DNA from 2 places in the Streptomyces sp. NPDC093586 genome. Region 2 is predicted to be linked to the other one. Evidence: riboswitches for the same ligand, from Rfam matches in the RefSeq annotation. Region 2 holds a riboswitch; the other holds the start of a gene.
The links. Region 2 has a riboswitch for cobalamin ahead of ACIRFH_RS20540 (energy-coupling factor ABC transporter permease). Riboswitches for the same ligand answer to the same signal wherever they lie in the genome.
Positions count from the first base shown of each region.

Region 1: it holds a riboswitch for cobalamin, as region 2 does, so the genes downstream of both, ACIRFH_RS04730 (ribonucleoside-diphosphate reductase subunit alpha) here and ACIRFH_RS20540 (energy-coupling factor ABC transporter permease) in region 2, are expected to answer to the same signal.

Region 1 is NZ_JBIWJA010000003.1:149,862-165,387, forward strand. Features, by position in the region: gene ACIRFH_RS04690 (glycoside hydrolase family 3 protein) at 1-309, opposite strand, end outside; gene ACIRFH_RS04695 (carbohydrate ABC transporter permease) at 319-1,149, opposite strand; gene ACIRFH_RS04700 (carbohydrate ABC transporter permease) at 1,146-2,132, opposite strand; gene ACIRFH_RS04705 (extracellular solute-binding protein) at 2,221-3,501, opposite strand; gene ACIRFH_RS04710 (GntR family transcriptional regulator) at 3,957-4,721, shown strand; gene ACIRFH_RS04715 (DUF3311 domain-containing protein) at 4,859-5,116, shown strand; gene mctP (monocarboxylate uptake permease MctP) at 5,113-6,741, shown strand; gene ACIRFH_RS04725 (GNAT family N-acetyltransferase) at 6,815-7,321, shown strand; cobalamin riboswitch at 7,364-7,504, shown strand; gene ACIRFH_RS04730 (ribonucleoside-diphosphate reductase subunit alpha) at 7,647-10,013, shown strand; gene ACIRFH_RS04735 (ribonucleotide-diphosphate reductase subunit beta) at 10,013-11,035, shown strand; gene ACIRFH_RS04740 (hypothetical protein) at 10,948-11,235, opposite strand; gene ACIRFH_RS04745 (GlxA family transcriptional regulator) at 11,329-12,297, shown strand; gene ACIRFH_RS04750 (cytochrome P450) at 12,304-13,680, opposite strand; gene cyc1 (epi-isozizaene synthase) at 13,677-14,762, opposite strand; gene def (peptide deformylase) at 15,048-15,526, opposite strand, start outside.
Region 2 is NZ_JBIWJA010000019.1:19,001-34,526, forward strand. Features, by position in the region: gene xdhB (xanthine dehydrogenase molybdopterin binding subunit) at 1-69, opposite strand, end outside; gene ACIRFH_RS20480 (xanthine dehydrogenase small subunit) at 66-1,544, opposite strand; gene ACIRFH_RS20485 (VWA domain-containing protein) at 2,264-3,322, shown strand; gene ACIRFH_RS20490 (hypothetical protein) at 3,413-3,772, opposite strand; gene ACIRFH_RS20495 (hypothetical protein) at 4,079-4,279, shown strand; gene ACIRFH_RS20500 (isochorismatase family protein) at 4,377-4,961, opposite strand; gene ACIRFH_RS20505 (TetR/AcrR family transcriptional regulator) at 5,114-5,803, shown strand; gene ACIRFH_RS20510 (VOC family protein) at 5,938-6,399, shown strand; gene ACIRFH_RS20515 (TetR/AcrR family transcriptional regulator) at 6,592-7,248, shown strand; gene ACIRFH_RS20520 (MFS transporter) at 7,702-9,315, shown strand; gene ACIRFH_RS20525 (ATP-binding cassette domain-containing protein) at 9,334-10,173, opposite strand; gene cbiQ (cobalt ECF transporter T component CbiQ) at 10,170-10,919, opposite strand; gene ACIRFH_RS20535 (energy-coupling factor ABC transporter substrate-binding protein) at 10,920-11,270, opposite strand; gene ACIRFH_RS20540 (energy-coupling factor ABC transporter permease) at 11,267-11,962, opposite strand; cobalamin riboswitch at 11,992-12,176, opposite strand; gene ACIRFH_RS20545 (potassium channel family protein) at 12,310-12,831, opposite strand; gene ACIRFH_RS20550 (chloride channel protein) at 12,903-14,282, opposite strand; gene ACIRFH_RS20555 (FAD-binding and (Fe-S)-binding domain-containing protein) at 14,968-15,526, opposite strand, start outside.

The DNA of each region.
Region 1 (15,526 bases), on a different contig from region 2:
GTCGTCCACCGCGCCGAGGGCGAGGTTGCCGGGGAAGGAGGAGCCGGTGCGCACCTCGAGGCGGGTGACGTCGCCGCCCTCCTCGTCGATGGCGACCAGCACGTCCTCGCGTTCGGCGCGCAACCGGGCGGTGAGGGCGGCCAGCTGCTCGGCCGAGGCGATGTTGCGCCCGAACAGGCCGACGGAGGCCAGTCCCTCGCCGAGGCGGCGCAGCACCCAGTCGGGGGCGGTGGTGCCGGTGAAACCGGGCTGGAGGACGGTCAGCGCGTCGCGCGTGAGCGTGTCGGTGCCGCTGGCGATTGTCGTCATCGGATGGCGTTATCCCTTCACGGCGCCGGAGGTCAGGCCGCTGACGGCCTTGCGCTGCAGGAAGACGAAGAGGATCAGGATCGGAATGGCGAAGAGGGAGGAGGCCGCCATGGTCGCACCCCAGTCGTCGCCGAAGACGGTCTGGAAGCTGGTCAGCCACAGCGGCAGGGTCTGGGACTCGGCCTCCTTGTTGACGACCAGGACGAGGGGCAGTTCGTTCCAGGCGGTGATGAAGCCGAACATCGAGGTGGACATCAGGCCCGGCGCGAGCAGCGGCAGGATGACCCGGCGGAAGGCCTGGGCGCGGGTGCAGCCGTCGACCATCGCGGACTCCTCCAGCTCTCTCGGCACGGCGGCGACGAAGCCGCGCAGCGTCAGGACGGTGAAGGGCAGGATCATCATCATGTAGAAGAGCGTGAGCGGGACCAGGCTGTTCAGCATCGACGCGTCGCGCACGATCATGTAGATGGCGATGACCATGACTTCCCAGGGTGCCATCTGGGCGAGCATGAAGCCGACGATGAAGCCGCGTCGTCCCCTGAACCGCATCCGCGCCAGGGCGAAGGCCCCGGCCAGCGCGATGACCAGCGAGAAGACGACGGCGCAGACGGTGACGACGAGCGAGTTGGTGACGTACGTCCAGAAGTGGTCGGCGTCGACCGCGGTCCTGAAGTGCTCGAGGGTGACGTCGGTCGGGAACCAGACCGGGTCCTCCGAGATGATGTCACCGGCCGGTTTGAAGGCCGTGGCGAACATCCAGTAGACGGGGAAGACGAGGCCGATGAACAGGACGACGGCCGTGACGTTGGGCCACAGGCGGCCGAAGAGCGAGCGCTTCACAGCTCGTCCTCCTCTTGCTTGAGCACGATCCTGAGGTAGTAGGCGGTCAGGCCGAGCAGGATCAGGATGGTCAGGACCGCGATCGCGGCGCCCATGCCGTAGTGCTGGTTGCCGACACCCTCGATGTAGGCGTAGACGGGCAGGATCTCGGTCAGGCGGTCGGGGCCGCCGCCGTTGAACGTGTAGACCTGCACGAACGCCTTGAAGATCCAGATGACTTCGAGGAAGGTCGTCGCGTAGAGGAACGGGCGCAGGAACGGCAGGGTGACCGTGGTGAAGCCGCGCCAGGCACCGGCTCCGTCGAGGGCGGCCGCCTCGTAGAGCTCGCCGGGGATGGTGGTGGTCGCGGCGTACAGGTTGATGGCGACGAACGGGACGGACATCCAGACGATCAGCACGGTGACGACGAAGAAGGTCGACATCTGGCTGCCGGTCCAGCTGTAGTCGGCCATGGAGTGCCAGCCGAGCTTGTCCAGGACCCAGTTGACGACGCCGAAGCGCTGGGCGAACAGCCACTGGTAGACGGTGGTCGCGGCGACGACCGGCATGGCCCACGCCAGCACCAGGCCGATCATCAGCACGAACCGCATCACCCGGCCGAGGCGGGCGAGGAGCAGGCCGATCAGGCCGCCCGCCACCATGGTGAGGACGACGTTGGCCGCCGTGAAGAGGATCGAGCGGAGGGTGACCCGCCAGAAGTCCTCGCCGGTGAGGACCTTCTTGTAGTTGTCGACGCCGGTCCACTCGGTGACGTGCTGGATCAGCTGCGCCATGTTGAGGTTCTGGAAGGACAGCAGGGCGTCCTTCAGCAGCGGCCAGCCGAGCAGCAGCACGGTGGCCGCGCAGGCCGGCAGCAGCAGCAGGTACGGGACGAGTGCGCCGGCGCGCGACGCGGCTCTCGGTTTCGCCCGGCCGGTGTGCCCGCCGTCCGCCTTGCGGACGTCCGACGGGCCTCGGGGCGGCCGTTCGGTCTGCACGGTCATGCTCGCGGTCTCTCTTCTTCTCGGCCTGTCCCACTCGGACCGGGGCGGGGGCCGTCGCGTGCCGGCCCCCGCCCCGGTCCGCCCGGTGCTACTGCTGCTGCGCCAGGCGCTTGTTGAACTCGCCCTCGACCTGCTTCGCGGCCTCGGCGGGGGACTTCCCCTTCAGCACGGCCGTCAGATAGGTCTTGATCGGGTTGGGGTCGTTCTCGACCGCGGCCCACTCCGGGATCAGCGGCGTGGTGCCACCGCCCGCGGAGGCCGGAGCGGCGGCCTCGGCGGCCGCGTTGCCCCGCAGGTTGCCCTGCAGCGACTGCTTGTTCGGGATGACGCCGTTGGCCTTGGCCAGCGCGCCCTCGTACTTGTCGGACAGCGCGAGCTTCAGGAACTCCTTGGCCAGCTCCTGCTTCTTGCTGCCCGCGGAGACGGCCAGGTTGGAACCGCCGAGGAAGACGCCCTCGGGCTTGCCGGCCGTGGCGCCCGGGATGGTGAAGTAGCCGAGGTCCTTCTCGATCGCCGGGTTGGCGGTGATCGCCGTGGCGCCCTCCCAGCCCATGCCGATGATGGCGCCGGTCTTGCCCTTGGCGAAGATCTCACCCTGCTGCGGGGTGGCCTCGTCCTTGTCCTTGGGCGCCTTGGAGAGGGCCTGGAACTTCTTGTAGGTCTCGGCGGCGGCGGCGATCTTCGGGTCGTCCAGGTTGGAGACGTACTTGTCGCCGTCCTTCTTGACGAGTTCGGCGCCCTCGCCGATGGCCAGGCCCACGAAGTGGTACCAGTTCTGACCGGGCAGGTAGATCGGCTCGGCGTCGGTCTTCTCGCCGATCGTCCTGAGGTCGTCGTAGAACTCGTCGCGGGTCTTGGGCGTGTCCTTGATGCCCGCGTCCGCCCAGATCTTCTTGTTGTAGATGACCACGCGGTTGACCACGAACCACGGGGCCGCGTACTGCTTGCCGTCGAAGACGGCGGACTTGTTGAGGGACTCGGACCAGTCGGCGCCGATGCCGCTCTTGAGGTCGCTCAGGTCGGCCAGGCCGCCGGTCTTGGCGTAGGCCGGGGTCTGGGTGTTGCCGATCTCGAAGATGTCGGGGGGGTTCTCCTCGGAGAGCGCGGTGGTCAGCTTCTGCTGGATGCCGTTCCACTGCTGGATCTCGAACGTGACCTTGGCCTTGGTCTTCGCCTCGAACTCCTTGGCGAGGTCCGCCTGCCACTGGTCGGGCGAGGAGCCGTCCATCACCCACACGGTGAGCGTCTGGCCGGCGTAGCCGTCCGCCCCGGCCTTCTTGCCGTCGTCGTCACCGCCGTCGCCCCCGCACGCCGCGACCGAGACCATCATGCCCGCGATACCGATCGCGGCTATCAGCTTGCGCTTCACGCCACCCTCCTCAGGGATGCCACAAAACCCCCCTGCCTCCCCGCGGTTGCTCGTCGACGCGGACCGCCTATGGGGCCGGGACCTGGACCAATGGTGTAGACCAGTACGGGGAGCTTGGCCCAGACCAATAGGGCTGTCAAGGGTGTGCAAGCACCCCTCGAACGTCCGTGATGCGACCGAGATATGCAGGGACCTTTCATTGCGCAAGCGACACATCGGACGGGTCGGTGCCGGGTGTACCACCGGCTCCCGGCGAGGCGCCGGCACCGGCCGGAGGGCGTGTACCAACGCCCTCCGGTGCGGCGCGGTGGACTAGACCAACGGGGGCCCCGGGGGTATACAGAAGGGATCACGGAGCGTGCGGGATCCTCCCGGCACGAACCCGTGCCACGATGTGAGCCGTGGCCGATAGGGGATGTCGGTCGCTTCGGCACCCGGAGCCGGGAAGGCAGAGCATGAGCACCGACGTCAGCAGTGCGGAGAACGAGGGTGGGGCGACCGTCCGTACCGCGCGCGTGCCCAAGTACTACCGACTGAAGAAGCACCTGCTCGACATGGTCCGGACGCAGGCGCCGGGCACGCCGGTCCCGCCCGAACGCACCCTGGCCGCGGAGTTCGACACCTCGCGCACGACCGTGCGCCAGGCCCTGCAGGAACTGGTCGTCGAGGGCCGCCTCGAACGCATCCAGGGCAAGGGCACCTTCGTCGCCAAGCCCAAGGTGTCGCAGGCGCTGCAACTCACCTCGTACACCGAGGACATGCGGGCCCAGGGTCTCGAACCCACCTCGCAGCTGCTGGACATCGGCTACATCACCGCCGACGAACGCCTCGCCGGGCTGCTGGACATCACGGCGGGCGGACGGGTGCTGCGCATCGAGCGGCTGCGCATGGCCAACGGCGAGCCGATGGCCATCGAGACGACCCACCTGTCGGCGAAGCGCTTCCCCGCCCTGCGCAGGTCGCTGGTGAAGTACACGTCCCTCTACACGGCCCTCGCCGAGGTGTACGACGTCCGGCTCGCCGAGGCCGAGGAGACCATCGAGACCTCGCTGGCCACCCCGCGCGAGGCCGGCCTGCTCGGCACCGACGTCGGCCTGCCGATGCTGATGCTCTCCCGGCACTCGCTGGACCGCACGGGCCGGCCGGTGGAATGGGTGCGGTCGGTGTACCGGGGCGACCGCTACAAGTTCGTGGCCCGGCTGAAGCGTCCGCAGGACTAGGATCCGTCGTCCCGCGGGGCGGGCGGCATCGCGATCGCGGACCGACATGCGGACGAGGTCTTCCGCTGGTCCTTACGCGTCACCTACATTTTCGTGCGCACTGCACCAGGTGATCAGCGAGGGGACGGAGCCACCGCATGTCGCAAGCCCCAGAAGTGAACAGAGGGCCGACGGTGACGCCGGTGCGCGTCGTCATCGCCCTCTGTCTTGCAGCGCCCTTCGTGGCCGTGCTGTGGGTCGGCTCGTACGCCAAGACCGACCCGGCCCTCATCGGCATCCCGTTCTTCTACTGGTACCAGATGGCGTGGGTGCTGATCTCCACCGTGCTGACGATGATCGCGTACAAGCTCTGGCAGCGTGACCAGCGCGCCCGCCGGGAAGGCGGAGCCAAGTGAACGACGGCGTGAACGGCGTCGCACTCGCCGTCTTCATCTTCTTCTTCGTGCTCGTCACCGCGATGGGCTTCCTGGCCGCCCGCTGGCGCAAGGCCGAGAACGAGCACAGCCTCGACGAATGGGGTCTCGGCGGTCGCTCGTTCGGCACCTGGATCACCTGGTTCCTGCTGGGCGGCGACCTCTACACGGCGTACACCTTCGTGGCCGTCCCGGCGGCGATCTACGCGGCGGGCGCGTCCGGCTTCTTCGCGGTGCCGTACACGATCCTGGTCTACCCGCTGATCTTCACCTTCCTGCCCCGCCTGTGGTCGGTCTCCCACAAGCACGGCTACGTGACTACCTCGGACTTCGTGCGCGGCCGGTTCGGCTCGAAGGGCCTGTCGCTGGCGGTCGCCGTCACCGGCATCCTCGCCACGATGCCGTACATCGCGCTCCAGTTGGTCGGCATCCAGGCCGTGCTGGACGTCATGGGCGTCGGCGGCGGCGAGGACACCAACTGGTTCGTCAAGGACCTGCCGCTGCTGCTCGCCTTCGGCGTGCTGGCGGCGTACACCTACTCGTCGGGGCTGCGCGCGCCCGCGCTGATCGCGTTCGTGAAGGACACGCTGATCTACATCGTGATCGCCGTGGCCATCATCTACATCCCGATCAAGCTGGGCGGCTTCGACGAGATCTTCGCCAAGGCGGGCGAGGCGTTCGGCCAGACCAACGAGGCGACCGGCAAGCCGCGCGGCGCCCTGGTGCCGCCCGAGGCGGGCCAGTGGACGTACGCCACGCTGGCGCTCGGCTCGGCGCTCGCGCTGTTCATGTACCCGCACTCGATCACCGCGACGCTGTCCTCGCGCAGCCGTGAGGTGATCCGCCGCAACACCACGATCCTGCCGCTGTACTCCCTGATGCTCGGCCTGCTCGCGCTGCTGGGCTTCATGGCGATCGCGGCCGGGATCAAGGTGAGCAACGGCCAGCTGGCGATCCCGCAGCTGTTCGAGGACATGTTCCCGGACTGGTTCGCCGGCGTGGCCTTCGCGGCGATCGGCATCGGCGCCCTGGTCCCGGCGGCGATCATGTCGATCGCGGCCGCGAACCTGTTCACCCGCAACATCTACAAGGACTTCATCAGGCCGGACGCCACCCCGGAGCAGGAGACCAAGGTCTCCAAGCTGGTGTCGCTGCTGGTGAAGGTGGGTGCGCTGGTCTTCGTCCTGACGATGGACAAGACGGTCGCGATCAACTTCCAGCTGCTCGGCGGCATCTGGATCCTGCAGACCTTCCCGGCCCTGGTGGGCGGCCTGTTCACCCGCTGGTTCCACCGCTGGGCCCTGCTCGCCGGCTGGGCGGTCGGCATGGTGTACGGCACGGTCGCCGCGTACGGGGTCGCCTCGCCGACCCAGAAGCACTTCGGCGGCTCCTCGAAGGAGATCCCGGGCATCGGCGAGATCGGCTACATCGGCCTCACCGCCTTCGTGCTGAACGTCCTGGTCACCGTGGTCCTGACCTTCGTCCTGAAGGCCGTCAAGGCACCCGAGGGCGTCGACGAGACCCGGCCGGCCGACTACACGGCGGACGCGGGCGACCCGGGCGTCCAGGTGGAGCTGCCGCCGGCCACGGCGGGCACCTCGCACTGATCCACGCACGGGCGACGGGCCGTCGGAGAGATCCGGCGGCCCGTCGCCCCATCCGTCGGGCACACTCGGCGGCATGGACTTCGTGATCCGGCAGGCGGCGGCCGACGAGTACGACACCCTCGGCGAGATCACCGCGCGGGCCTATCTCCAGGACGGCCTCCTCGACTTCGGGGAGAGCGACGCCTACCTCGGTGAACTGCGGGACGTGGCCAAGCGGGCGGCGGCCGCGGAGGTCCTGGTCGCCGTCGCGGACGGCCGCGTCCTCGGCGGCGTGACCTTCGTGCCGTCCGGCGGTCCCCTGGCCGACATCGCCCGGCCCGGCGAGGCCGAGATACGCATGCTCGCCGTCGGCCACGACGCGCGGGGACGCGGCGTCGGCGAGGCCCTGGTGCGGTCCTGCGTCGACCGCGCCCGGGCCGTCGAGGGCTGCGCACGGGTCGTGCTGTCGACCCAGCGGACGATGCGCACCGCCCACCGGCTCTACGAACGCCTGGGCTTCACCCGCACGCCCGAACGCGACTGGAACCCGCTGCCGGAGCTCGACGACATCACGCTGCTCACCTACCGACTGACGCTCTGACACCTACGCGGCACAACATCTGGGGGTGCTCTCCGCACCTGGCACAAGATGTATGCTCATGCTCGCTGTCGCCGCAGGGGAATCCGGTGCGAATCCGGAACTGTCCCGCAACGGTGTACTTGTGCGTGTTCGCGTAGCTGTGTTCTCACGTGAGCCCGCCCAGGCTTCAGTCCGAGGACCTGCCGACAGTGCGCCCGGCCGTCCCGGTCCGGGTGCCATGACGTCCGGGCCTCGCGGAATGGGCCGGTGGACGCGACGCCGCGTGCGCTCGTGAGCTGCCCCCTGCCCTCCGTCGGGCCCCGTGCCGAGCGAGGGAGAGCCCCACGTGACCATCGCGCCAGCCGATCCGGCTTCAGCGACCCCGGTGACGGTGACCGAGGAATCCGACGGACCCGGTGCCGCCCTGCTGCGGACCCTGACCGGGCTGACCGCCGACCTCCCCGACGCCGACCCCGGCCGGGTCGCCGCCGCCGCCCTGCGCGGCCGGTCGGCGCGGGCCGACGAGGCGGAGCTGCGGGAGCTCGCCACGGAGGCCGCGGCCGGTCTGATCTCGGAGGACCCCGCCTACTCCCGGCTGGCCGCCCGGCTGCTGACCATCGGCATCCGCGCCGAGGCCGCCTCCCAGGGCGTCACCTCTTTCACCGAGTCCGTCGCCACCGGCCACCGCGAGGGCCTGATCGCCGACCGCACGGCCGCGTTCGTCCGGCTGCACGCGGCCCGCCTGGACACGCTGACCGACCCGGCCGCCGACGACCGCTTCGGCTACTTCGGGCTGCGCACGCTCTACAGCCGCTATCTGCTGCGGCACCCGATCACTCGCAAGGTCGTCGAGACGCCCCAGCACTTCCTGCTGCGCGTGGCCGCCGGGCTCGCCGAGGACGACAGCGAGCGGTCCGTCGAGGAAGTGGCCGCGCTCTACGGGCTGATGAGCCGCCTGGACTACCTGCCCTCCTCCCCCACCCTGTTCAACTCCGGCACCCGGCACGCCCAGATGTCGTCCTGCTACCTCCTGGACTCCCCCAAGGACGAGCTGGACTCCCTCTACGACCGCCTCCACCAGGTCGCCCGCCTCTCCAAGCACGCCGGCGGCATCGGCCTCGCCTACTCCCGTGTCCGCGCCCGGGGTTCGCTGATCCGCGGCACCAACGGGCACTCCAACGGCATCGTCCCGTTCCTGAAGACGCTGGACGCCTCGGTCGCCGCGGTGAACCAGGGCGGCCGCCGCAAGGGCGCCGCTGCGGTCTACCTGGAGACCTGGCACGCCGACATCGAGGAGTTCCTGGAGCTGCGAGACAACACGGGCGAGGACGCCCGGCGCACCCACAACCTGAACCTCGCGCACTGGATCCCGGACGAGTTCATGCGCCGGGTGGACGCGGACGGGCCGTGGTCGCTGTTCTCGCCCTCGGACGTGCCGGAGCTGGTCGACCTGTGGGGCGACGAGTTCGACGCGGCCTACCGGGCGGCCGAGGCGAAGGGCCTGGCCAGGAAGACGCTGCCGGCCCGTGAGCTGTACGGCCGCATGATGCGCACCCTCGCGCAGACCGGCAACGGCTGGATGACCTTCAAGGACACCGCCAACCGCACCGCCAACCAGACCGCCGAACCGGGCCACGTCGTGCACTCCTCCAACCTCTGCACGGAGATCCTGGAGGTCACCGACGACGGGGAGACGGCGGTCTGCAACCTCGGGTCGGTCAACCTCGGCGCCTTCGTGACCGGCGACGGCATCGACTGGGAGCGGCTGGACGCCACCGTCCGCACCGCCGTCACCTTCCTGGACCGGGTCGTCGACATCAACTTCTACCCGACCGAGCAGGCGGGCCGCTCCAACGCCCGCTGGCGCCCGGTGGGCCTCGGCGCGATGGGCCTGCAGGACGTCTTCTTCCAGCTGCGCCTGCCCTTCGACTCCCCCGCGGCGAAGGCCCTCTCCACCCGCATCGCCGAGCGGATCATGCTCGCCGCGTACGAGACCTCCGCCGACCTCGCCGAGCGCAACGGCCCGCTGCCCGCCTGGGAGAAGACCCGTACCGCCCGGGGCGTGCTGCACCCCGACCACTACGGCGTCGAGCACACCTGGCCCGAGCGCTGGGCGGCGCTGCGCGAGCGCATCGCGACGACCGGGCTGCGCAACTCCCTGCTCCTCGCGATCGCGCCGACCGCGACCATCGCCTCCATCGCGGGCGCCTACGAGTGCATCGAGCCGCAGGTGTCCAACCTGTTCAAGCGCGAGACGCTGTCCGGCGAGTTCCTCCAGGTCAACTCCTACCTGGTCGACGACCTCAAGCGGCTCGGCGTGTGGGACGCCCGCACCCGCGAGGCGCTGCGCGAGGCGAACGGCTCGGTGCAGGGCTTCGCGTGGATCCCCGAGGACGTGCGCGCGCTGTACCGCACCGCCTGGGAGATCCCGCAGCGCGCCCTGATCGACATGGCCGCCGCCCGTACCCCGTACCTCGACCAGGCCCAGTCGCTGAACCTGTTCCTGGAGACGCCGACCATCGGGAAGCTCTCCTCGATGTACGCGTACGCCTGGAAGCAGGGCCTGAAGACCACGTACTACCTGCGTTCCCGCCCGGCGACCCGTATCGCCCGCGCCGCCGGCCGGGCCACCGTCCCCGTGCAGGCCGTCCCGGACCCCGAAGCGGTCGCCTGCTCCCTGGAAAACCCCGAGTCCTGCGAGGCCTGCCAGTGATGACCACCGAGACCCCCACGACGAAGAACCTGCTCGACCCGGGCTTCGAGCTGACCCTCCGCCCCATGCGCTACCCGGACTTCTACGAGCGCTACCGGGACGCCATCAAGAACACCTGGCACGTCGAGGAGGTCGACCTCCACTCGGACGTCGCCGACCTCGCGAAGCTCAGCCCCGAGGAGCAGCACCTCATCGGACGGCTGGTGGCGTTCTTCGCGACGGGCGACTCGATCGTCGCGAACAACCTGGTGCTGACCCTCTACAAGCACATCAACTCCCCCGAGGCACGGCTGTACCTGAGCCGGCAGCTGTTCGAGGAGGCCGTCCACGTCCAGTTCTACCTGACGCTGCTGGACACCTACCTGCCCGATCCGGACGACCGTGCCGCCGCCTTCGCGGCCGTGGAGAACATCCCCTCGATCCGCGAGAAGGCCGAGTTCTGCTTCCGGTGGATGGACTCGGTCGAGTCGATCGACCGGCTGGAGACCAAGGCCGACCGCCGCCGCTTCCTGCTCAACCTCATCTGCTTCGCCGCGTGCATCGAGGGCCTGTTCTTCTACGGCGCCTTCGCCTACGTGTACTGGTTCCGCAGCCGGGGCCTGCTGCACGGCCTGGCCACCGGCACCAACTGGGTGTTCCGGGACGAGACGATGCACATGTCGTTCGCCTTCGACGTGGTCGACACCGTCCGCAAGGAGGAGCCGGACCTCTTCGACGACGAGCTGGGGGTCCAGGTCACCGACATGCTGCGGGAGGCCGTCGAGGCCGAGCTGCAGTTCGCGCGCGACCTGTGCGGTGACGGCCTCCCGGGCATGAACACCGACTCGATGCGGCAGTACCTGGAGTGCGTGGCCGATCAGCGTCTGACGCGTCTCGGCTTCGCCCCGGTGTACGGCTCCGAGAACCCCTTCTCCTTCATGGAGCTCCAGGGCGTTCAGGAGTTGACCAACTTCTTCGAGCGGCGTCCCTCGGCGTACCAGGTGGCGGTGGAGGGCACCGTCGACCTGGACGAGGACTTCTGAGTCTCCGGAACCTCCGGGGTCTCCTTCCGTGTGACGGCCTCCCGGTCCTCCCGGTCCTCCCGGTCCTTCTGGGCCTCCCTGAGCTGTCGGTCGATGCGCAGGTCGCGCACGATGCCGAGCACCGAGGGGAGGACCATGAGGACCAGGAGTCCGAAGGTCACGAGCATTCCGAGCAGGGCTTCTGTCTGGTCTGCGGTCATGGACACCACTGTCGCGCTCCGGACTCCTCACCGGGAGTGGCAGGACTGCCGTAGGACCTCGATTTCCTGCCACCGGTGGGGCACACTGGCGGCATGCTGAAGAACGTGGCCGCCGTCCTGCTGGACGGCGCGCACCCCTTCGAACTCGGCGTCGTCTGCGAGGTCTTCGGCATCGACCGCAGCGACGACGGCCTGCCCGGGTACGACTTCGCGGTGGTGTCCGCCGAGGGCCCGACGCTGGGCACCCATGTCGGGGGGCTCTCCGTCTCGACGCCGTACGGGCTCGACCGGCTCGACGAGGCCGACCTGATCACCGTGCCGGCCGGGAGCGACTACGCCCGCCGGGAGTACCCGCCCGCGCTGCTGGACGCGCTGCGGCGGGCCGTGGACCGGGGGGCGCGGGTGCTGAGCGTGTGCTCGGGGGTCTTCGTGCTGGGCGCCGCCGGGCTGCTGGACGGGCGGCGGTGCGCGGTGCACTGGCACCACGCCGACGAGCTGGCCCGGCAGTATCCGGGGACGCGGGTCGAGGCGGACGTGCTCTACGTCGACGAGGACCCGGTGATCACCTCCGCCGGCACGGCCGCCGGGATCGACGCCTGTCTGCACATCGTGCGCAAGGAGCAGGGGACGGAGGTCGCCAACAAGATCGCCCGGCGCATGGTCGTGCCGCCGCACCGGGACGGCGGTCAGGCCCAGTACATCGAGCGGCCGCTGCCGCGCTCCTCCTGCGACACCGTGGGCGAGGTGCTGGCCTGGATGGAACAGCACCTCGACCAGGAGGTCACCGTCGAGCAGCTCGCGGCCCGGGCGCACATGTCCCCGCGGACCTTCGCCCGCCGCTTCCAGCAGGAGACGGGAACGACTCCCTACCGCTGGATCCTGCGCCAGCGCGTGCTGCTGGCCCAGCGGCTGCTGGAAGCGACGGACGAGACGATGGACACGGTCGCCCGGCGCACCGGCTTCGGCACGGCGGCGGCCCTGAGGCACCAGTTCGTCAGGGCCCTCGGCATCACCCCGCACGCCTATCGGCGCACCTTCCGGGGCCCCGCGGCCGCCGCCTGAGCGGCGTCACCTCGCTACGGGCCTGACCCGCAGGTCGTGCGGACGCAGCGTGATGCCGACGCGCACGGCGTCGTTCGAGCCCGCCACCTGCTCGAAGCGGTACTTGGTGGCGAGCGCCGCCGTGATCAGCGTCAGCTGCGCCATGGAGAAGTGGTCGCTGGGGCACTTGCGATTGCCCACGCTGAACGGCCGCATGGCATATTTCGGCAGTTCCGTCACGCGTTCCGGAAGCCATCGGTCCGGGTCGAACTCCAGGTTGCGGGCGTACGACTTCGGATCGCGTTGGATTGCGTACGGACTGTAGATGATGTCCGCCCCGGCCGGAATGCGGTAGCCACCGAGTTCCGTCTCGACCACGGCGCGCCGCGTCAATACCCATACGGCGGGACGCAAACGCATGGCCTCCACGATGACATTACCGGTGTGCGTGAGCTTGCGGACGTCCTCGAATGCCACGGGGCGCCCACCGGTGACCGCTTCGACTTCGTCGCGTATGCGGTCGGCATGTTCCGGGTGTTCGGCAAGTGCCTGCAGCAACCACATGATCGTGGAGGCGATGGTTTCACTGCCGGGAGTGAGTATCGCGACGACCTGGTCGTGGATCTCCTGTTCCCCGATCGGGTCGCCATTGTCGTCCTCGGCCTCCAGCAGAGCCGTCAGCAAATCGTCCGGCTTTTGACCGGACGCGCGGCGCTCGGCGATGATCTCGTCGACCAGGAGGTGCAGATCGGCCAGCGCGTCGTTGAATGCGCGATTGGCCGGCAGCGGCAGCCGGTACAGCGGCCCCAGCGGGACGACCATCCGCCGGTACATGCCGCGGAAGACGGTGGCGAGGGCGACGCACAGGCGCTCGGCGCGCTCGTCCATGTACTGGCCGCGCAGCAGGCACCGGGCCGCGACGCGCACGGCGACGCGGAAGGACTCGGAGGTGGCGTCGATCGTCTGCCCCGGCCGCCAGCGCTCGGTGAGCGCGTGCGCCTCCTCCTCCATGATCGGCCCGTAGGCGGGGATCGCGTCGAGCTTGAAGGCGGGCTGGATGGTGCGCCGCTGGCGCCGGTGCAGCGGGCCGTTGGCGGTCGCCACGCCCTCCTTGCCGAGCAGGCCCTCCAGGGACTCCCACAGCGGACCGGCGATGTGGTAGTCGGGGCTCAGCGCGAGGGCGCCGGTGAGCGCCGGGGTGGTGACCGCGTACACGGTCTTCGGGCCGATCCGGATGCGCACGACGTCGCCGTGGTCGCGCAGCTGGGCCATGAAGGCGAGCGGGTCCCGGGCCAGCTTCCAGCCGTGGCCGAGGAGCGGGACGCCACCGCCCGCGACGGGCGGCTCGCGCAGTTCCCGCGCGGGATCGGTCCGGATCTCGGGATTGACGGACTCGACGGTCATTTCTCACCTGCCGCTTCGTTGTTGACGTACGGGGGCGTGGACCGGTCGTCCCAGCTGTCGACCATGTACCGGCCGGACTCGTGGTGGAACCAGTAGACGGAACTGAACCAGTTCCGCATATTGCCGACGTTGGCCCGTACGGCGCCGCCCAGTTCCTTTCCGCGTACGGTTCCGTCGGCGAGTTCGTCGGCGAACCGCAAGACGTCCTGTTCGGCGGCGAGGAATTCCGTGATGCATTCCTCGACGCGTCGCCTGACTTCTTCTATCGCTTCTTCCAGGGTGAGTCGGTGGTGGGTGATGAGACTGATTCCGAGATTGTGGACCTCGTCGCCCGCTATTTCCTTGGGCAGCGAGCAGAGGTCGTTGTACCAGGCCGCGAATTCCTGGCTCAGCAGTGCCGCCCGCCGGTATGCGGGGTGTTTTCGCACGGCGTCCGGCAGTTCGCACCCGGCGCTCGGCTCCAGCAGGTCGGTCCAGATCGAGTGCGCGAAGGTGAGCCGACGCAGTTCGAGGTACTCCTCGACGCCGGGCACGATTCCGTGGGTGCGGTTGTGGAATTCCCGGTCGTACGCCTCGATCACCGCGTGGAAGTGCCGGGCGAACCGGGCGTTCCACGTGGGCGTCAGGAAGGCGTACAGCCGCAGCACGCTGTCGGCGAACCCGGCGACCAGCGGGTCCTCGTGGTGCAGGTGCTCCCCGGGTGAGTCCAGTGCCGTGTGGAGCCGGTCCCGCAGCCGCCGCCAGGCGGCCGGACGGCCGTGGACGATGTCCCGGTCGTGCCGGTCGTCCCAGACGAAGAACCACGCGCTGTAGTCGGCTATCGCCTGCAGGACCTCGTCGGGGGCGCCCAGGTAGTACCCGGCCATGAGGTCCGTGTAGCACAGGCCGTCGGCATATTCCTCGACCTTGTCCGCCGGCATGAGCCGTTTTTCGAGCAGCCAGGCGCGGGTGTTCTCCTGGAGCTTCGGCCAATACGGGTGCAGTTGCCGGGGAAATGCCGCCTCGATCACCGGGAGTGAGAGCTGCGGTGGAACTGCGGTCGCGGTCGGTGTCGCTGTGGTGCCGTGTGAGAAAGCATGCACGAACAAACCCCTCTCAGCCGCCGGTGGCGCACTCCTCTCCAAGGGCGGGGTGTGCGCCGTTGCGTATCCCCGTTCTTCTATTCAGCACCACAACTGACCGTTCTGGGAACGGATTTGCTTCATTCGCCACCCCACGGCGTCTGAATTCTCCTGTTGTGTGGCGGCTTCGGGATCTCCGGGAGAGCGGCAGGCGTCGGACCGGTGACGGACACACGCACGGCGCCCGTTCGGGTCCGACCCGAACGGGCGCCGTGCGCCTGGGGCTTGTGAGGCCCGGGAGATGTCTCAGTCGTTCGCGACCACGGGGTAGCGCGGCTCGTTCTCCGCCATCTGCCGCAGCGCGTCCTTGCGTTCGCGCTTGGAGAGCCGGTCGATGTAGAGGTACCCGTAGAGGTGGTCGGTCTCGTGCTGCAGGCACCGCGCGAAGTAGCCGGTGCCGCGCACCTTGACCGGGTTGCCCTTCTCGTCCTGCCCGGTCACCTCGGCGTAGTCGGGGCGGGCGAGCGGCGCGTAGGCGGTCGGCACGGACAGGCAGCCCTCGTTGCTGTCGTCCAGGCGGCGCCGGTCGGCGGGCAGTTCGACGAGCCGCGGGTTGCAGACCACGCCGACGTGGCGGACGCCCTCGTCGTCGGGGCAGTCGTAGACGAAGACCTTCTTGTCGACGCCGATCTGGTTGGCGGCCAGGCCCACGCCCTCGGCGGTGCGCTGGCTGGCGAACATGTCCGCGACCAGCTGCTGGAGCTCCTCGCCGAAGTCGGTGACGT
Region 2 (15,526 bases):
GGTCGCGCTCTCGTGCGGCATCGAGACACCGACGACGGGCTTCTCGGGACGCTCGGACAGATGGCTCATGACGACACCGCCTCGGTGGTGGTCTGTGCGTACAGCTTCAGCAGGCTCTGGCCGAGCATCGCGGCGCGGTAGCCGGCGCTGGCGCGGTGGTCGTCCATCGGCGTGCCCTGGGCCCGCAGCACCCGCGCCGCGGCCTCGACGGTCTCCGTCGCCCACGGCTTGCCCTCCAGGGCCGCCTCGGCGGCGAGGGCGCGGATCGGGGTGGCGGCCACGCCGCCCAGGCCGATGCGCGCCTTGCGGACGACGCCGTCCTCGATGTCGAGCGCGAAGGCGACCGCCACGCTGGAGATGTCGTCGAAACGCCGCTTGGCGATCTTGTGGAAGGCCGTGACGGGCGACAGCGGCAGCGGGATCCGCACCGCGCGGATCAGCTCGCCCGGACGGCGCACGCTCTGCCGGTAGCCGGTGAAGTACTCGGCCAGCGGGACCACCCGCTCACCGTCGGCGTCGGCGAGCACCAGCGACGCCTCCAGCGCGAGCAGCACCGGCGGGCTGTCACCGATGGGGGAGCCGGTCCCCAGATTCCCACCGAGGGTCGCGCTGTTGCGGATGAGCCGGGAGGCGAACTGAGGGAACAGCTCCGCCAGCAGCGGGACGTCACCGTCGAGACGGCGCTCGATCTCGGTGAGCGTCAGTGCCGCACCGATCTCGATGTGGCCGGACCCGACGCGCAGCTCCCGCAGTTCGGGCAGCCGGTCGACGGCGACCAGGCAATCCGCGCGGCGGGAGCGGATGTTCACCTCGACGCCCCAGTCGGTGCTGCCCGCGACCACCACCGCGTCGGGCCGCTCGCGCAGCAGCCGGACCGTCTCGGCCAGGGTGCCCGGCCGCACGAACACGCTGCCGTCCTGGGCGTATTCGGTGGCGACCGGCTCGGGCGGGGACTGCTCGCGGCGCCGCGCCAGCGGGTCGTCCTCGGCGGGCGCGCCGACGGCGAACGCGGCGTCGCGGATCGGGCGGTAACCGGTGCAGCGGCACAGGTTCCCGCTCAGCGCGTGCAGGTCGAAGCCGTTCGGACCGTGCTCGGCGTCGGCGCCGCCGGCCGCGTCGGCGTCCGTGGGGGCGTGCGCGCAGCGGTCGGGCCGGTAGTACTCGGCGGCCATGCTGCAGACGAACCCCGGCGTGCAGTAACCGCACTGGGAGCCGCCGCGCACCGCCATCTCCTCCTGCACCGGGTGCAGCACGGGCGGCGTACCGGGCTCACCGGCGGTGGCGAGGCCCTCGGAGGTGACGATCTCCTGGCCGTCGAGGGACGCGACCGGGACCAGGCAGGCGTTGACCGCCACCCAGTCGGTGGGCTTGTTCACCCCGGGGCGGGCCACCAGGACCGAACACGCGCCGCATTCGCCCTCGGCGCAGCCTTCCTTGGACCCGGTGAGGCCACGTTCGCGCAGGAAATCCAGGACCGTCGTCCGGGGCGCGGCCGGGGAAATCGGTGTGCTCTTTCCATTGACCGTGATCCGTGCCTCTACCATGGCACATCCTCATTTCGGAGCGCGGTCGTACAGATGATGCTCGTCGCCATTTCAGGGGGGCTTTCTCTTTCGGTGGCGCAGCTGAAGCGTGAGAATTCCGGCCGAGAATCAGCATGCGAGGGCATGCCGCGGACGGGTGAAGAGATCAGAGGACACCGGGGCCGTTGATCCGGCACGCCGGGAAAGAGGGGGCTGTTCAGCAGCCGTGTGCTACACGACCCGGGACCCAGACGGTCCGCTGCGCGAGGCGATGCAGGTCGGAGATGATCGACATCCGACTTCGCCTCCTTCCAGCAGCTCACGAGTCGGTCCGGTTGAAAATACGGTGCCGCGGGTCTGCCGGTCAAGACTCTGTCACGACCGATTTCCGCCGCCGTCCCGCACGTCGCGCGAACACCCCCACGCAGGGTGGCGGAGCAGGTCCGTCCCGCGACCACCGCGCACCCGCCTCAGCGAACTCGGCCTCGCACGTACCAGGATCACGGGCCGTATTTCACCGCAGGTGCGGGGGGACGTTCAGGAATTACGCGGACGCATTTCCCTTCCCGGTAATAGGCGCAGGAGTCGGCGCGGTGAGCCCGGCCCCCGTCGGCAGGCATCCCCTCGGTGCCGGGCGCGCCGCCGGGCGGAGACGGGTGACCGCGCGTCAGGAGCCGTTGTCAGTGCCTCCCCCTAGTGTTCGAGCATCAGTCGGGGAGCCTCGCAGAAGGAGCAGAACCATGTCCGCCAACAGGATCCAGCACAAGGTGAACCACGTCGCGCTGGTAGTGGACTGTTCGGGTTCCATGCACCAGCACCAGAGCCAGCTCGTCCGCGTCGTGGACGAGTTCGTGGCCGGCCTGAAGGCCGAGTCGGACAGCCTCGGCCACGAGACCCGGATCAGCCTCTACTCCTTCGACCACCGCGTGGAGAACCTGGTCTGGGACATGGACGTGAAGCACCTGCCGTCCATGCGGGGTCTCTACAAGGTCAACAACGGCGCCACGGCCCTGATCGAGGCCTCCCTCAAGTCCCTGGACGACCTGGGGCACATCTGGGAGGAGTACGGCGAGCACAGCTTCCTCCAGATCGTGGTGACGGACGGCGAGGAGAACGCCTCCGGCGGCGACCGGCGGCACGACGGCGACATGACCATCCTCGGCCCCTGGCTCGACAGGATCACGGCGAAGATGAACGGGCTCCCGGGCCACTGGACGTCCGCGATCCTCGTCCCGAACTCCCTGGCGAAGCGCACCGCCCAGAACTACGGCTTCCCGGCCGGCAACATCGCCATCTGGGACGCGGACTCGCAGAAGGGCGTCGAGGAGGCGATCGGCACCGTGCGGGCCGCCGCCACCAGCTTCCTGAGGGGCCGCGAGCAGGGCGTGCGCGGCACGAAGAACCTGTTCGCCGTCGGCCAGGACATATCCGTCGACGACGTGCGGGCGAACCTCGAACCGATCCCGGCCGACAGGTACCGGCTCCTGAAGGTCGACAAGGAGATCGAGATCCGCCCCTTCGTCGACTCGCACCCGGGCGTGACGTACGAACGCGGCTCCTGCTACTACCAGTTGGGCGCCCGCGCTCTGGTCCAGCCCAACAAGGAGGTCATCGTGGTCGAGAAGAAGACCGATCGCGCCTACACGGGGGACGCGGCGCGCAGCCTCCTGTTCGGCACGGGCGTCCAGGGGACCGTGTCCGTGAAGGCGGGCAACAACCCCGAGCTGGAGGTGTACGTGCAGAGCCGCTCGGTGAACAGGAAGCTCAAGCCGGACACCCGCCTGCTCATCATGCTCTGAGAGCGGTCGCCGCCCGCCTCACCTGTCCGGCGGGAACCACGCCTGGAGGCCCTCCGGGTCGATCGGCGGGGAGATGTGCTCGTTGCGTGATCAGCCACCTGCCGTCCGACCGCCTCGGCCCCGGGCTCGCCCGCACCCATACGGCCGTGCTGAGTCCGTTCCTGCGCGTGCCGGACTCCAGGTGGAGCATGTGCGCGAAGGCGAGGCCCCCCTCACCGCCGCGACGGTGAGCGCGTGCGTCTCCGGACCGATCGGGCCCTCGTGACCGCCGAACCACCGCAGGACGTTGGCGCCGACCTCCGCGCGCCCCGTGAACTGGAGCGGGAGGACGGCGTCGTAGTGGACGATGTCGTCGGAGCAGAGGGACATGAGCCGGCCGATGTCCTTGGTCCGGCTGGCCTCGACGCGCTCTTCCAGCAGTGCCCTGATGTCGGATTCGTGTGCCGTCATCGCGATCTCCTCGAGAAGATCGCGATCTCCTCGAGAAGTGGGTCTGCGGCCGGTTCGCCGGCCGCAGCCCGGCGGCCTGCCGCCAACTGGCCTCCTCGGCCCGCCGCCGTCTGCGCGACGCGCGGCCGCCGTCCCCTCCGTCGCCCGCCGACCTAGCCGCCGGCGTCGTCGGGGACTTCAGGCGGGCGTGGGAGGCCGAAGGACATCGGGACCCTCATCGGCCTCCTCGACCCCGCGGCGACGGCGGTCGGCGACGGCGGCGGACGCGTCACCGCCGTCGCCCACCCGATCGAGGGCGGTGAGCAGGTGGCGCACTTCTTCGTCCGGATCGCCGACAGGGTCTTCGGCCTCGAACTCGGCGAGCGGACCGTCGACGGGCGGCCCGGCCTGGTGGCCGAGCACGCCGGCACGCCGGTGGCGGTGTACGCGTTCGACATCGCCGGAGACCGCATCCGGCACGTCCGGGGCGTGCTCAACCCGGAGACACTCCGCCCCTGGGCCCCGTGACGTCGCACCCCGCCCGGCGCTCAGGACACCGACGCCCGCCGCGGAGCCGGCGGAACGGAGCGGACCGCCGCCCCGCCGCGGACGACCGCTCGAGGGACTACCTCAGCTCCGCGAGCGAGGGGACGACGACGCCGTACCGGTCGGTGATCGTCGCGAGGGCGCCGTCGTGGAGCTGCCGGGCGGTCAGCGACGTGCCTCCCGCGTGCATGGTCCGCAGGGGGCGCGTCGCGCAGGCGTCCGCGACGACGGTGGGCCGGTTGCCCCGCAGGGACGCGCCCTCCGTCGTGAACAGGACGCACATGTGGGTCATGAACCCGGCGATGACGACGTCGTCGTTGCCGGCGGCGTCGACGTGCGCCCCCAGATCCGTGCCGTGGAAGCCGTTCGGGACGTTCTTGACGACGACGGCCTCCCCCTCGACGGGCGCGACGCTCTCGTGGATCCGGCCGGCCTCGGACTCCACGTCGTAGCCCGCCTCCTGGACGTGGATGACCGTCGCGCCGGCCCGGCGGGCCGCGGCCAGCAGCCCGGAGGCGGCCTCCAGCGCGGGCTTCCAGCCGTCGAGCTCCATCACGCCGCCGGTGTAGACGTTCTGGTAGTCGACCAGGATGAGCGTGGCGTTGCCGAGCGACGCGGGCGTCTCGTCGGCGCCGGTGAGTGCTCGCAGGGTCGTCGTGGACATGAACCAACCGCCTAAGGATCGGAGAAGGATGTGAGCGACGCTAACACATGATGTGAGCACTGTGAAGCAGTGTTTTCCGTCAGGCACCTTCGGAGGGGAAACATGCAGCTCCACGGTGTTAGCGACGCTTCCAGGGCTGCTAGCATCACCGCATGTCGACGGCACGAGAGCGCATCCTGGCCGCCACCGAGGAACTGCTCGCGTCCAAGGACGCGCAGGCCATCTCGACCCGGGCCATCTGCGAACGGGCCAAGGTCGGCATGCCCGAGATCTATCGCCAGTTCGGCGACAAACAAGGGCTGCTCACGGCGGTCGCGGGCATCGGCTTCGAGCGTTTCCTCGCGAACAAGCGCCGCAACCCGACGACCGACGACCCGGTGGCGGACCTGCGCACGGCCTGGGACAGCCATGTCTCGTTCGCTCTGGACAACCCTCACCTGTACCGGCTGATGTTCACGCCGGCCCCTCAGGCCGGGCCGCCTGCCATCGAGGAGGCCAGAGCCCTGCTCCTGGCGGCCCTGGAGCGCTGCCGCGCCGCCGGACGACTGCGCGCGCCCCTGGAACTGGCGGGTCAGTCGATCCTCACGGCCAACGTCGGCGTGTGCCTGATGGCCCTCTCCTTCCCCGGGCTCTACGGCGACCCCGGCATCTCCCGTTTCGTACGCGACGCCGTGCTCGGCGCGCTCACGGGCGACGAGCGCGAGGACACGAGGATCACCGAGGGGATCGTCCTCGCCCAGGCGCTGGTCGGCACCCTCACCGGGACCGCGCCCGCCGGCGACGACGCCGTCGAACGCCTCACCCGAGCGCTCCGGCGGTCCGTCCCCAGCGCCGGCGAGTGAACCCCGCCGGCCGTCGGCCGCATTCGTGACGCGGTTCCGGGAAACCGGCCGACTTCGGCCGCGAGCGGTGCCAGGGTGGGAGCGATGCGCACGGACGCACTCGACCGACACCCCGCTGCGAACGGAGCAACCCGATGAGCCGTCACTTCCAGGTCACCTTCGACGCCCACGACCCCCGGGCACTGTCGAGCTTCTGGCGCGACGTCCTGGGCTACGTCCACCCCGGTCCGCCCGGAGTCGACGTGCCCGAGGGCACCGATCCGCTGGCCGCGTGGGACGACTTCCTCGCGCGGATCGGCGTGCCGGAGGGGCAGCGCAACGGCAGATCGGCCATCGAGGACCCGGACGGGCACGGCCCGCGACTGTTCTTCCAGCGGGTCCCGGAGGACAAGACCGCCAAGAACCGGGTCCACCTCGACGTCCGGGCGGCCCCCGGACTCCAGGGGGAGGAGCGGATGGCGGCGCTGGAGGCCGAGTGCGAGCGGCTCGTCGAGCTGGGCGCGACGCGGGTGCGCCGCTTCGAGCCCGAACCCCCGATGAGCGCCGGCTTCATCGTGATGACCGACCCCGAGGGCAACGAGTTCTGCCTGGACTGACGCGGTCCGGCCGCGGCCGGACCGCCGCACCGGGGCGAGCGTCCACGACCCCGGTGCGGCGACCGGTGCCTGCGGGGCCGAGGACGGCTACCGGGCCGGGGAAGCCCCCCGTGCCAGAATGGACGTTCCGCCGTTCCGCCGTCCCGCCGTCCCGCCCCGCGAACCGCCGCCCCGATCCACCGAGGTTCTCCCGTGTCCAAGCCCGTGGCCCGCGAGCCGCAGCGACGCAACGCGCGCTCCAACCGGGCGCGCATCCTGGCCACGGCCCGCCGGGAGCTCGGGCGGAACCCGGACACCACCCTGGAAGAACTGGCGCGGGCCGCCGGCGTCGTACGGCGCACCCTGTTCGGTCACTTCCCGGGGCGCGCGGCGCTGCTGGAGGCCCTCGCCGAGGAGGCCTCCGAGGTGCTGCGGAGCACGATGGCGTCGGCCGCGGAGGGGTCCGGGCCGGCCGAACCGGCCGAGCGTGCCCTCGCGTACTTCCTGCTGATGATGTGGCCCGTCGGCGACCGCTACCGGATGCTGCTGGCGCTGGCCCGGCACGATCTGGGCGCGGAGCGCGTGGCCGAGATCCTCACGCCGGCCCGCGCCGAGGTCACCGCCATCCTGGAGCGCGGCCAGCGCGACGGCGCCTTCCCCGCCCACCTGCCGCCCGCCGTGCTGAGCGCCGGGCTGGAGGCGATGACGGTCGCCCTGCTGGAGCAGGTCAACACGGGCGCGCTGGAGGACGACGGCACCCGGGCCGTCGCCGCCGTGCTCGTGGCGGCGGGTGTGCCGCAGGACCGGGCCCGCACCGTCGTGGAGTCCGTGGCTCCGACGGTCCCCGCGAACCCGACGACCGGCGACTGACCCCCGCGGTTCCGGTCCCGCTTCCCGCGGTTCGGTTTCCCGTTTCCCGCGGTTCCGTTCCCGCTCCTCGCGTGACCGGACCCCCTCACACGGGGCCCGCCCGGCTCCCCGTGCCCGATACGCCGTCCTCGTGGCGGCGTCGGCGGTGACCCCGCCGTGACCGGCGCTGCGATGGCCGCACCGCCCCTGCCGCCCCCGGCGACCCCCTCGATCGGCGCGGCCCGCCCCGTCAAGTCCCGTACGGGTGACGGTGTGCCACGTCGGCCGCCCCGGTGCGCGTGCCGCCGGGGCGCGGCCCGGTTCCCGCTCGGCCCCGCGCGAGATCCGGGTGCGTGCAGTGGGCGCCGGCGGGTACCCGAAGGCTGTTTGCACATCGGTGGGCAAGAATCTACGCTGTGATTAATCTGCACACCGATGGGCAATTAACCTGCCCTCGTACCCGGGAGCCCTTCCATGCCCCTACTGGCCACCACACCCGTCGAGAAGATGACCGGTCCGTATCCACGGCGCTGGTGGGCCCTGATCGTGCTGTGCCTCAGCCTGCTGATCGTCGTCATGGCGAACACGTCCCTGATCGTGGCCGCCCCGGCCATGACCGCCGACCTGGGCCTGAGCAGCAGCGACCTCCAGTGGGTCATCGACGGCTACACCGTCCCGTACGCCGCGCTGATGCTGGTGCTGGGCGCGATCGGCGACAAGTACAGCCGCCGCGGCGCCCTGATCGCCGGTCTGGTGATCTTCGCGGGCGGCTCGGTGATGGGCAGCCTGGTCCACGAGACCGGCCTGGTCATCGCGGCCCGCGCGATCATGGGCGTCGGCGCCGCCGTCGTCATGCCGGCCACGCTGTCCCTGCTGGTCGCCATGTTCCCGAGGGGGGAACGGGCCCGCGCCATCACGGCCTGGACGGCCACCTCCGGACTCGCCATCGCCGTCGGCCCGCTGGTCGCCGGCTGGCTGCTCGGCGACCACTCCTGGGGCTCGACCTTCCTGGTCAACGTCCCCATCGCCGTCCTCGCCGTCATCGGCGCGCTGGTCCTCGTGCCCCCGTCCCGGGCGGCCGGCATGGGCCGCATCGACTACGTGGGCGGTCTGCTCTCCATCGTCTCCGTCGGCAGCCTGGTCTACGCGACCATCGAGGGCCCGCACTTCGGCTGGGGCGCCGGCCCGGTGACCGCGGCCGTCGTCGCGGTCGTCGGCCTGGTGGCCTTCGTGGCCTGGGAACTGCGCCACCCGCAGCCCATGCTGGACGTGCGCCGGTTCCTGCAGCGGCCGTTCAGCGGCTCGATGCTGGCCGTGCTGTTCTTCTTCTTCGGCACCTACGGCGCCATCTACTACTCCACGCAGTTCCTGCAGTTCGTCCTCGGCTACGGTGCCCTGGAGACCGGCGTACGGCTGCTGCCGCTGGCCGGGGCCGTGTTCGTCGGCGCCGTCGTGACCGGGCGCCTGACCCCGAAGCTGGGCGTCAAGGCCATGATCGGGTCCGGCATGGTGATCGGCACCGTCGGTGTCTTCCTGCTCGTCCTCGTCGACAAGGACTCGACGTACTCCGGCTTCCTGGCCCCGATGCTGCTGCTCGGTCTCGCCATCGGCCTCAGTGTCTCCCCGGCCACCGACACCATCATGGGCTCCTTCCCGGAGAGCGAACTCGGCGTCGGCGGCGGCGCCAACGACACCGCCCTGGAACTCGGCGGCTCGCTCGGCATCGCCGTCCTCGGCTCCCTGCTCGGCACCGCCTACCGCGACGAACTGGGCGACCTGGTGGGAGGCCGGCTCCCGGCCGCCGCACTGGACACCGCCCAGGACTCCGTCGGCGGCGGACTCGCGGTCGCCGAGCACGTCGCGAAGTCGTCGTCGGGCGGCCCGCAGCAGGCCCGGGCGCTGGTCGACGCCGTCCACGAGGCGTTCGCCCACGGCGTCGCCGGCACCAGCCTGATCGGCGGGATCATCATGGCCGCCGGCACCCTGATCGTCCTCGCCGTCCTGCCCGGCCACCGCGCCGCCGCACAGCACCGGCCCGCGGACGAGCCGGCTCCGGCCCGGGACGCCGAGTACAGCGACGCGAACTGAACGGCGCCCTGAAACGGGTCAGTCGGCCAGGGCCGCCAGGTCCTCCGCCGTGCGCGGGCCCTGAGCCGGGTCCGCCAGCAGCCCCCGGGCGCACAGCAGCCGCGCCGCCGCCACGCCCCACGGCAGCCGCAGCCCCGCCAGGCCGAGCAGGTCGGTGCGGGCCAGCGTCGCCGCCGTGGGGCCGGTGTGCACCCCCGAGGGGGTGAGCAGGGCGGCGTCGTCCGACCAGCGCAGGGCGAGATCCACGTCGTGCGTGGCCATCACCACCGTGGTGCCGCCCTCCCGCAGCCGGTCGAGGGTGGCCAGCAGTCGCTCCTGCCCGTCCGGATCGAGCCCGGCGGTCGGTTCGTCGAGGATCAGCACCCGGGGCCGCATCGCGACCGCACCGGCGATCGCGGTCCGCTTGCGCTGCCCGTACGACAGCAGATGCGTGGGCCGGTCGGCCAGCGCGGCGATGTCCAGCGCGGCGAGCGCCTCCTCGACCCGGGAGCGGACCTCCGGGTCCGGCAGCCCCAGGTTCAGCGGCCCGAACGACACGTCCTGGGCGACGGACGCGGCGAACAACTGGTCGTCCGGGTCCTGCACCACCAGTTGCACGGTGGTCCGCAGCCGTGTCAGTCCCGCCCGGTCGTACGTGACCGGCCGCCCCTCGACGCTCAACCGCCCGGTGTGCGGCCGCAGTCCGCCGCTGAGCAGCCGCATCAGCGTCGTCTTGCCGCTGCCGTTGCGGCCCAGCAGCGCCAGCGCGCGCCCCTCGCGCACCTCGAAGTCCAGGCCGCTCAGCACCGGTGGCCCCTCCTCGTACCCGAAGGACGCGCCCCGCAGGGAGACCAGGGCCGGTTCGGCGGACTCGTTCACGACAACGGCCTTTCCAGTACGAAGGTGAGGGCGGTCAACGCCGCCAGCAGCGCGACGCTCGCCGCCGTGAAGGGCACGGAGACCCGGGCCTTCGGCACCAGCACGCGCAGCGTGCCGTCGTAGCCGCGCCCGGCGAGCCCGGCCTGGAGCCGCGTCGCCCGGTCGAAGGCCCGCACGAACGCCGTGGCGCCGAGCCCGCCGAGCGAACGCCAGGCGGCGGCCCGGGTGGTGTGCCCCAGCCGCGCGGCCTGCGCCTCGCGGATCCGGCGCACGGAGTCCAGCAGCAGGAAGCTCATGCGGTACGTCACCAGCGCCACGTCCACCACCGGCGCGGGCACCCCCGCCCGCACCAGACGGGGCAGCAGGTCGGACATCGGCGTGGTGAACGCGAACAGCAGCACCCCGAGGGACGCCGCCGACGTACGCAGCAGCAGCTCCCCGGCACGCACCGCACCGCCGTCCGCCACACCCACGAACCCGCCCGGTCCCCCGACCCGCACCAGCAGCGGCAGCGCGCCGGTCACGCAGAACCCCAACGGCACCCGGTACGCCCGCCACAGCCGCCGCGCGGGCACCCCCGCCGGGCCGAGCAGCACGGCCAGCGCCGCGACCAGCACCAGCGCCGCGCCCGGCCAGGGCGGCAGCGAGATCGCGAGCACGGTCAGGCCCAGTCCGAGCACGGCCTTGTCCACGGGGTGGCGGTGGCGCCACCGGCTGCTGTGCGCCGCCGCGTCGATCGGCAGCACTCAGTCCCCTTCGGGAGCGTGCGCGTCCTGCCGGGCGGCGGCCCGGGCCGCGCGCTCCTCGCCCTGCCGCCGTCCCCGGCGCAGACCGAAGTAGTAGGCCAGCACGCCCGCGCCGAGCGCCGCCTGCACGGCGAACAGCGCGGACTCGATCTCCCCGGACGGCGGCTCGTACAGCGGCGAGAACCACGGCTTGTAATCCGGCTGGATCTCCGTGATCGCCGTCTCCGCCTCGGCGTCGGCACCGGCGAACGGCTCCTTCTTGTGGTCGCCGAGGCCGAGCACCAGCGGCAGCACCGCGAGCGCGGCCACGACGGCCAGCAGCAGGACGTTGATCTTCGTGTTGCGGCTCATCGGACGACCGCCTCCTCGCGCTCGCCGGTGCCCGCCGGCAGCACGCCCAGCCGGGCCAGCTCCCCCTTGCTGGACTGCACCAGCAGCCGCATCACGACCACCGTGAGCAGACCCTCGCTCACCGCGAGCGGGATCTGCGTGACGGCGAAGACGGACCCGAACGTGCCGAGTGCGCCCAGGAACCCGCTGCCCGGGTCGGGGAAGGCCAGCGCCAGCTGCACGCTGGTGACGCAGTACGTGGACAGGTCGGCGACGAACGCCGCGCAGAACACCGTGACCATCAGCGGTGCCCCGAACCGGCGCAGCAGGCGGTAGGTGCCGTATCCGGCCCAGGGGCCGGCGATCGCCATCGAGAAGGCGTTGGCGCCGAGCGTGGTCAGACCGCCGTGGGCGAGCAGCAGGGCCTGGAAGAGCAGGGTGATCGTGCCCAGGACCGCCATGACCGGCGGCCGGAACAGGACGGCGCCCAGACCGGTCCCGGTGGGGTGCGAACAACTCCCGGTGACGGAGGGCAGTTTCAGGGCCGACAACACGAACGTGAAGGCACCGGACGCCCCGAGCAGCAGCGTGCTCTCGGGATGTTCCCGGACCTCACGGGTGAGCGACCGTACTCCGTGGACGACGAACGGCGCGGACGCGACACCCCAGGCGATCGCGTGCGCCGGAGGCAGGAAGCCCTCGGCTATGTGCATGGCTCAGCAGACCCTCTCCAGCACCTCGTGGATGGACGACGCGCCTTGGCCGGTCTCCTGGCTGACGGGTACCACCGCCCGAACTCCGCCTTCCCGGGTTGCAAGAACCCAGTGGCTGCCCGTGAGGGCCGGAGCCGGACTTCCCGATCACAGTGGCGAGGGCCGCACCGGTACTTCACCGGATTTCCCGTTCACCAAGGCGTGGCGACAGTAGTGCGCCCACGAGGGTGGTGACAAGCGGGCCTCCCCGCTGCCGGCCCCGGTCCGGCCCGTACCCGCGGGTGCTTTCCGCGCCGACGCTCCGTCATGGGCGGCAGCCGTCCTCGCCGGACGTGGCGAAGATCTCCTCACGCCTGCGGCGGCGGGCGCGGTGCCGGGGCGTCACGGGCGGTCCCCTCGGCCGTGCGCCGGACCACCCGGGAGCGCAGCTGCTGCCCCAGCGCCGTTCCGGCGGCGGTGAGGAAGACGAAGCTGTAGAGGATCTGCAGGATGGCCACGACCCGTGCCGTCTGGCCCCGGGGCGTGATGTCCCCGTAGCCGACGGTGGCGAGGGTGACGACGGTGAAGTACAGGGAGTCGACGCGGGTGCGCAGTCCGCTGAACTCGCCGGGCTGTTTGGCCAGGGTGTAGTAGGCCGCCGCGAAGACGTGCACCGACAGCAGGACCAGCAGCGCGATGACCACGCCGGGGTGGGTGCCGGTGCGGTCGGTGAGGACGTGGCGGATCTGCCGCAGCAGCAGCGCGGCCACGACCGCCAGGGCCAGGCCGAACAGCAGCCAGCTCAGTACGGGCCGGTCGGGGCCCAGCCGGTCGAGCGGCAGCAGGAAGTAGGCCACGACCAGACCCACGGCCGCGCAGGCCCGCACCAGCCAGGGCCGCGCGGAACGCCAGGAGACGCCGGGCCGGGCCCGGCCCTCCCGCCCGCCGCCCCCGCGTGCGGTCACCGGTCCGACTCCGCGCCGGGACGCGCCGGTGCCGGTGCCGCCGTCTCCGGCGGGTCGCGGCGGACCACCTGGGCGACGACGAACGCGACCACCGACGCGACGACGATCAGCGGCATCTGGTCGTGCGCGTCCCTGCCCATCAGCAGCACCGCGAGCACCGAACTGGCCAGCGGCAGCCCCGTCACCGCGGCCGCGGCGGCGGAGATGCCGAGGGCGAGGGCCGGGGTCGCGCCGAAGCCGGGCAGGCCCGAGCAGGCCATGGCCGTCGCCGTGCCCAGCAGCACCGACGGGAAGATCGGACCGCCGCGCAGACTGCCCAGCGAGATGCCCCACGCCAGCCCCTTGCACACGACGAGCGCGACCAGCGCGCCCACGGACCAGGCGTGCGGATGCGCGGCGAGCTGGGCGAGGGCGGCCTGTCCCGACAGCGCCGCCTCCGCCGGCGAACGGCCGGTGATCAGGGCGTACGCGGTGATGCAGACACCGACCGCCGTGGCACACAGGACGGTGCGGACGGCCGTGCGCTGCCGCGTCCAGGTGACGGTGCGGCGGCCGAGCGCGCGGCCCAGCGTGACGAGCACGGCGATCAGCGCCGCCGTCGGGACGCCCCACAGGAAGTCACCCGCGTCGGGACCGGTGCTCGGCGGCACGTGCGGCAGCGACAGCGCGCCGATCCTCAGACCGGTCCACTGCCCGAAGCCGGTGAAGACCAGCGCGCCCGTCGCGCTGGCCAGCAGACAGGGCAGCAGCAGCGCGACCATCCGGGCGCCGGCGAGCCCCGCGCCTTCGATGAGCAGGACGGCCGCGGCCACCGGACCGCCGAGGATGGTGGAGATCGCGGCGGTGGAGCCGGCCGTCGCCAGGATCGCGCTCGCCCTCGGATCCGCGTCCGCGCCCGTCCGCCGCAGCGCGAACAGCGCGAGCCCGCTGCCGACGGCCATCAAAGGCGCCTCGGGGCCCAGGACCACACCGAGCGGCAGGGTGGCCAGTGCGGCCAGGACGGTACCGGGCAGCGCCTTCGGCCCGACGGGCGCGCCGCCCAGCCCGTTCACCGGCAGATGCCCGCCGCCGCCCGGCATCCGGGTGACGATCGGCGCCAGGATCAGCCCCGCCAGCACCAGCGCGGGCAGCGCCCACCACCAGGGCGGGGTGCCGTACCCGGCGGCCCTCGGCAGCGACGTCCACACCCAGTGCTGGAGCTCGTGCTGGAGGCCGACGAAGAAGAAGCAGGCCAGCGCGACGGGAACGCCGAGCAGCACGCACAGCAGCAACAGCCGCAGATAGCCGGGGCTGAGCAGGGTGCGCCGCAGGGACTGCTCGGCCCGGGCCGGGACGGCGTTCGCCGGTGCGGCCGACGGGCCCTCGGACGCCGTCACGGGCCCGGCCGGCGCGCTGCCGGCGCGGGCCCGGCGAGCGGCGGCAGGGGATGAGTCGTCACGGGCCCTCCCATCGGTCCGCCCACCTCTCGACGCCGGCCCGACGGCCCCGTCGCGTGTCGGACAGGTTCGATTCCTGACTGTCCAGTCAACGCGAGGCGGCCCGGGGCCGCATGCCACGGACCACCCTCCGGGGCACCGGCACCGGCACCGGCACCGGCACCGGCACTGGCACCGGCAGAGGCTGAGGTCCCCGCCCCGGCACCGGCACCGAGCGGCACGGCTGCGCCCTCCCGGACCCCCGGTGCGCCGGCCCGGCGCCGAGCGGAGCGGTGACGTGCTGCAGGGGCTTCCGCGCCGCGCACCGGCGCGGGCCTCCGTGCTGCCCGTCGGGGCCGGGCCGCACGGGGTTCCCGGCGGGGCGGCGCCGCTCCGCTCGGACAGTCGCACGGCGGACCGGATCCGGCCCCGCTCGGCCCACGGGGCGGCGGCGGGGCGTGGGGGCCCGTGTGGCGGCGGCGGGGGTGCGAGTTCGCGTGGCGGTGGCGGGGGCGTGGAGGGACGCGGAGCGGCGGCGGGGCGTGGCCCGCGGGACGATGGCGGCAGAGACGTGGCCCGCCGGACGGCGGCAGGGGCGTGGCCCGCGGGAGGCCCGGGGGCCGGCGTCCCCCGGTCGCCGGCCCGCTCAGCGGTGCCGCAGGCCCCGGACCAGGGCGGTCCCCGCGCCGACGGCGGCCAGCCCCGTGCCGGCGAGGGCCAGCGCCCGTGCCCGGCGGCCGGGAGGCGCGGGGCGAGCGCCCGGCGCCGTGCCGTACGCGCTGCCCGGTACGCCGGTGTCCCCGGCGGAGCCGGGCAGCGCCGAGGCCAGCAGCTCCGCCAGGTGCACGCCCTCGTGGCCGCCGCTGTCGAGCTCGTGGATCTGGGTGCGGCAGCTGAACCCGTCGGCGAGCACGACGGTCTCCTCGTCCTCCTCCCGCAGCCGCGGCAGCAGCACCCGCTCCGCGCAGGCCTCGCTGACGTCCAGATGGCCGCGTTCGAAGCCGAAGTTGCCGGCCAGCCCGCAGCAGCCGGAGTCCAGCCGCTCGACGTCCACCCCGGCCCGGCGCAGCAGCTCGCGGTCGGCGTCCCAGCCCAGGACCGCGTGCTGGTGGCAGTGCACCTGGGCCAGCGCCTTCGCGGACCGCTCGGGCACCCGCGGCGGCTCGTAGCCGGGGGAGTGCTCGGTCAGCAGCTCCGACAGCGTC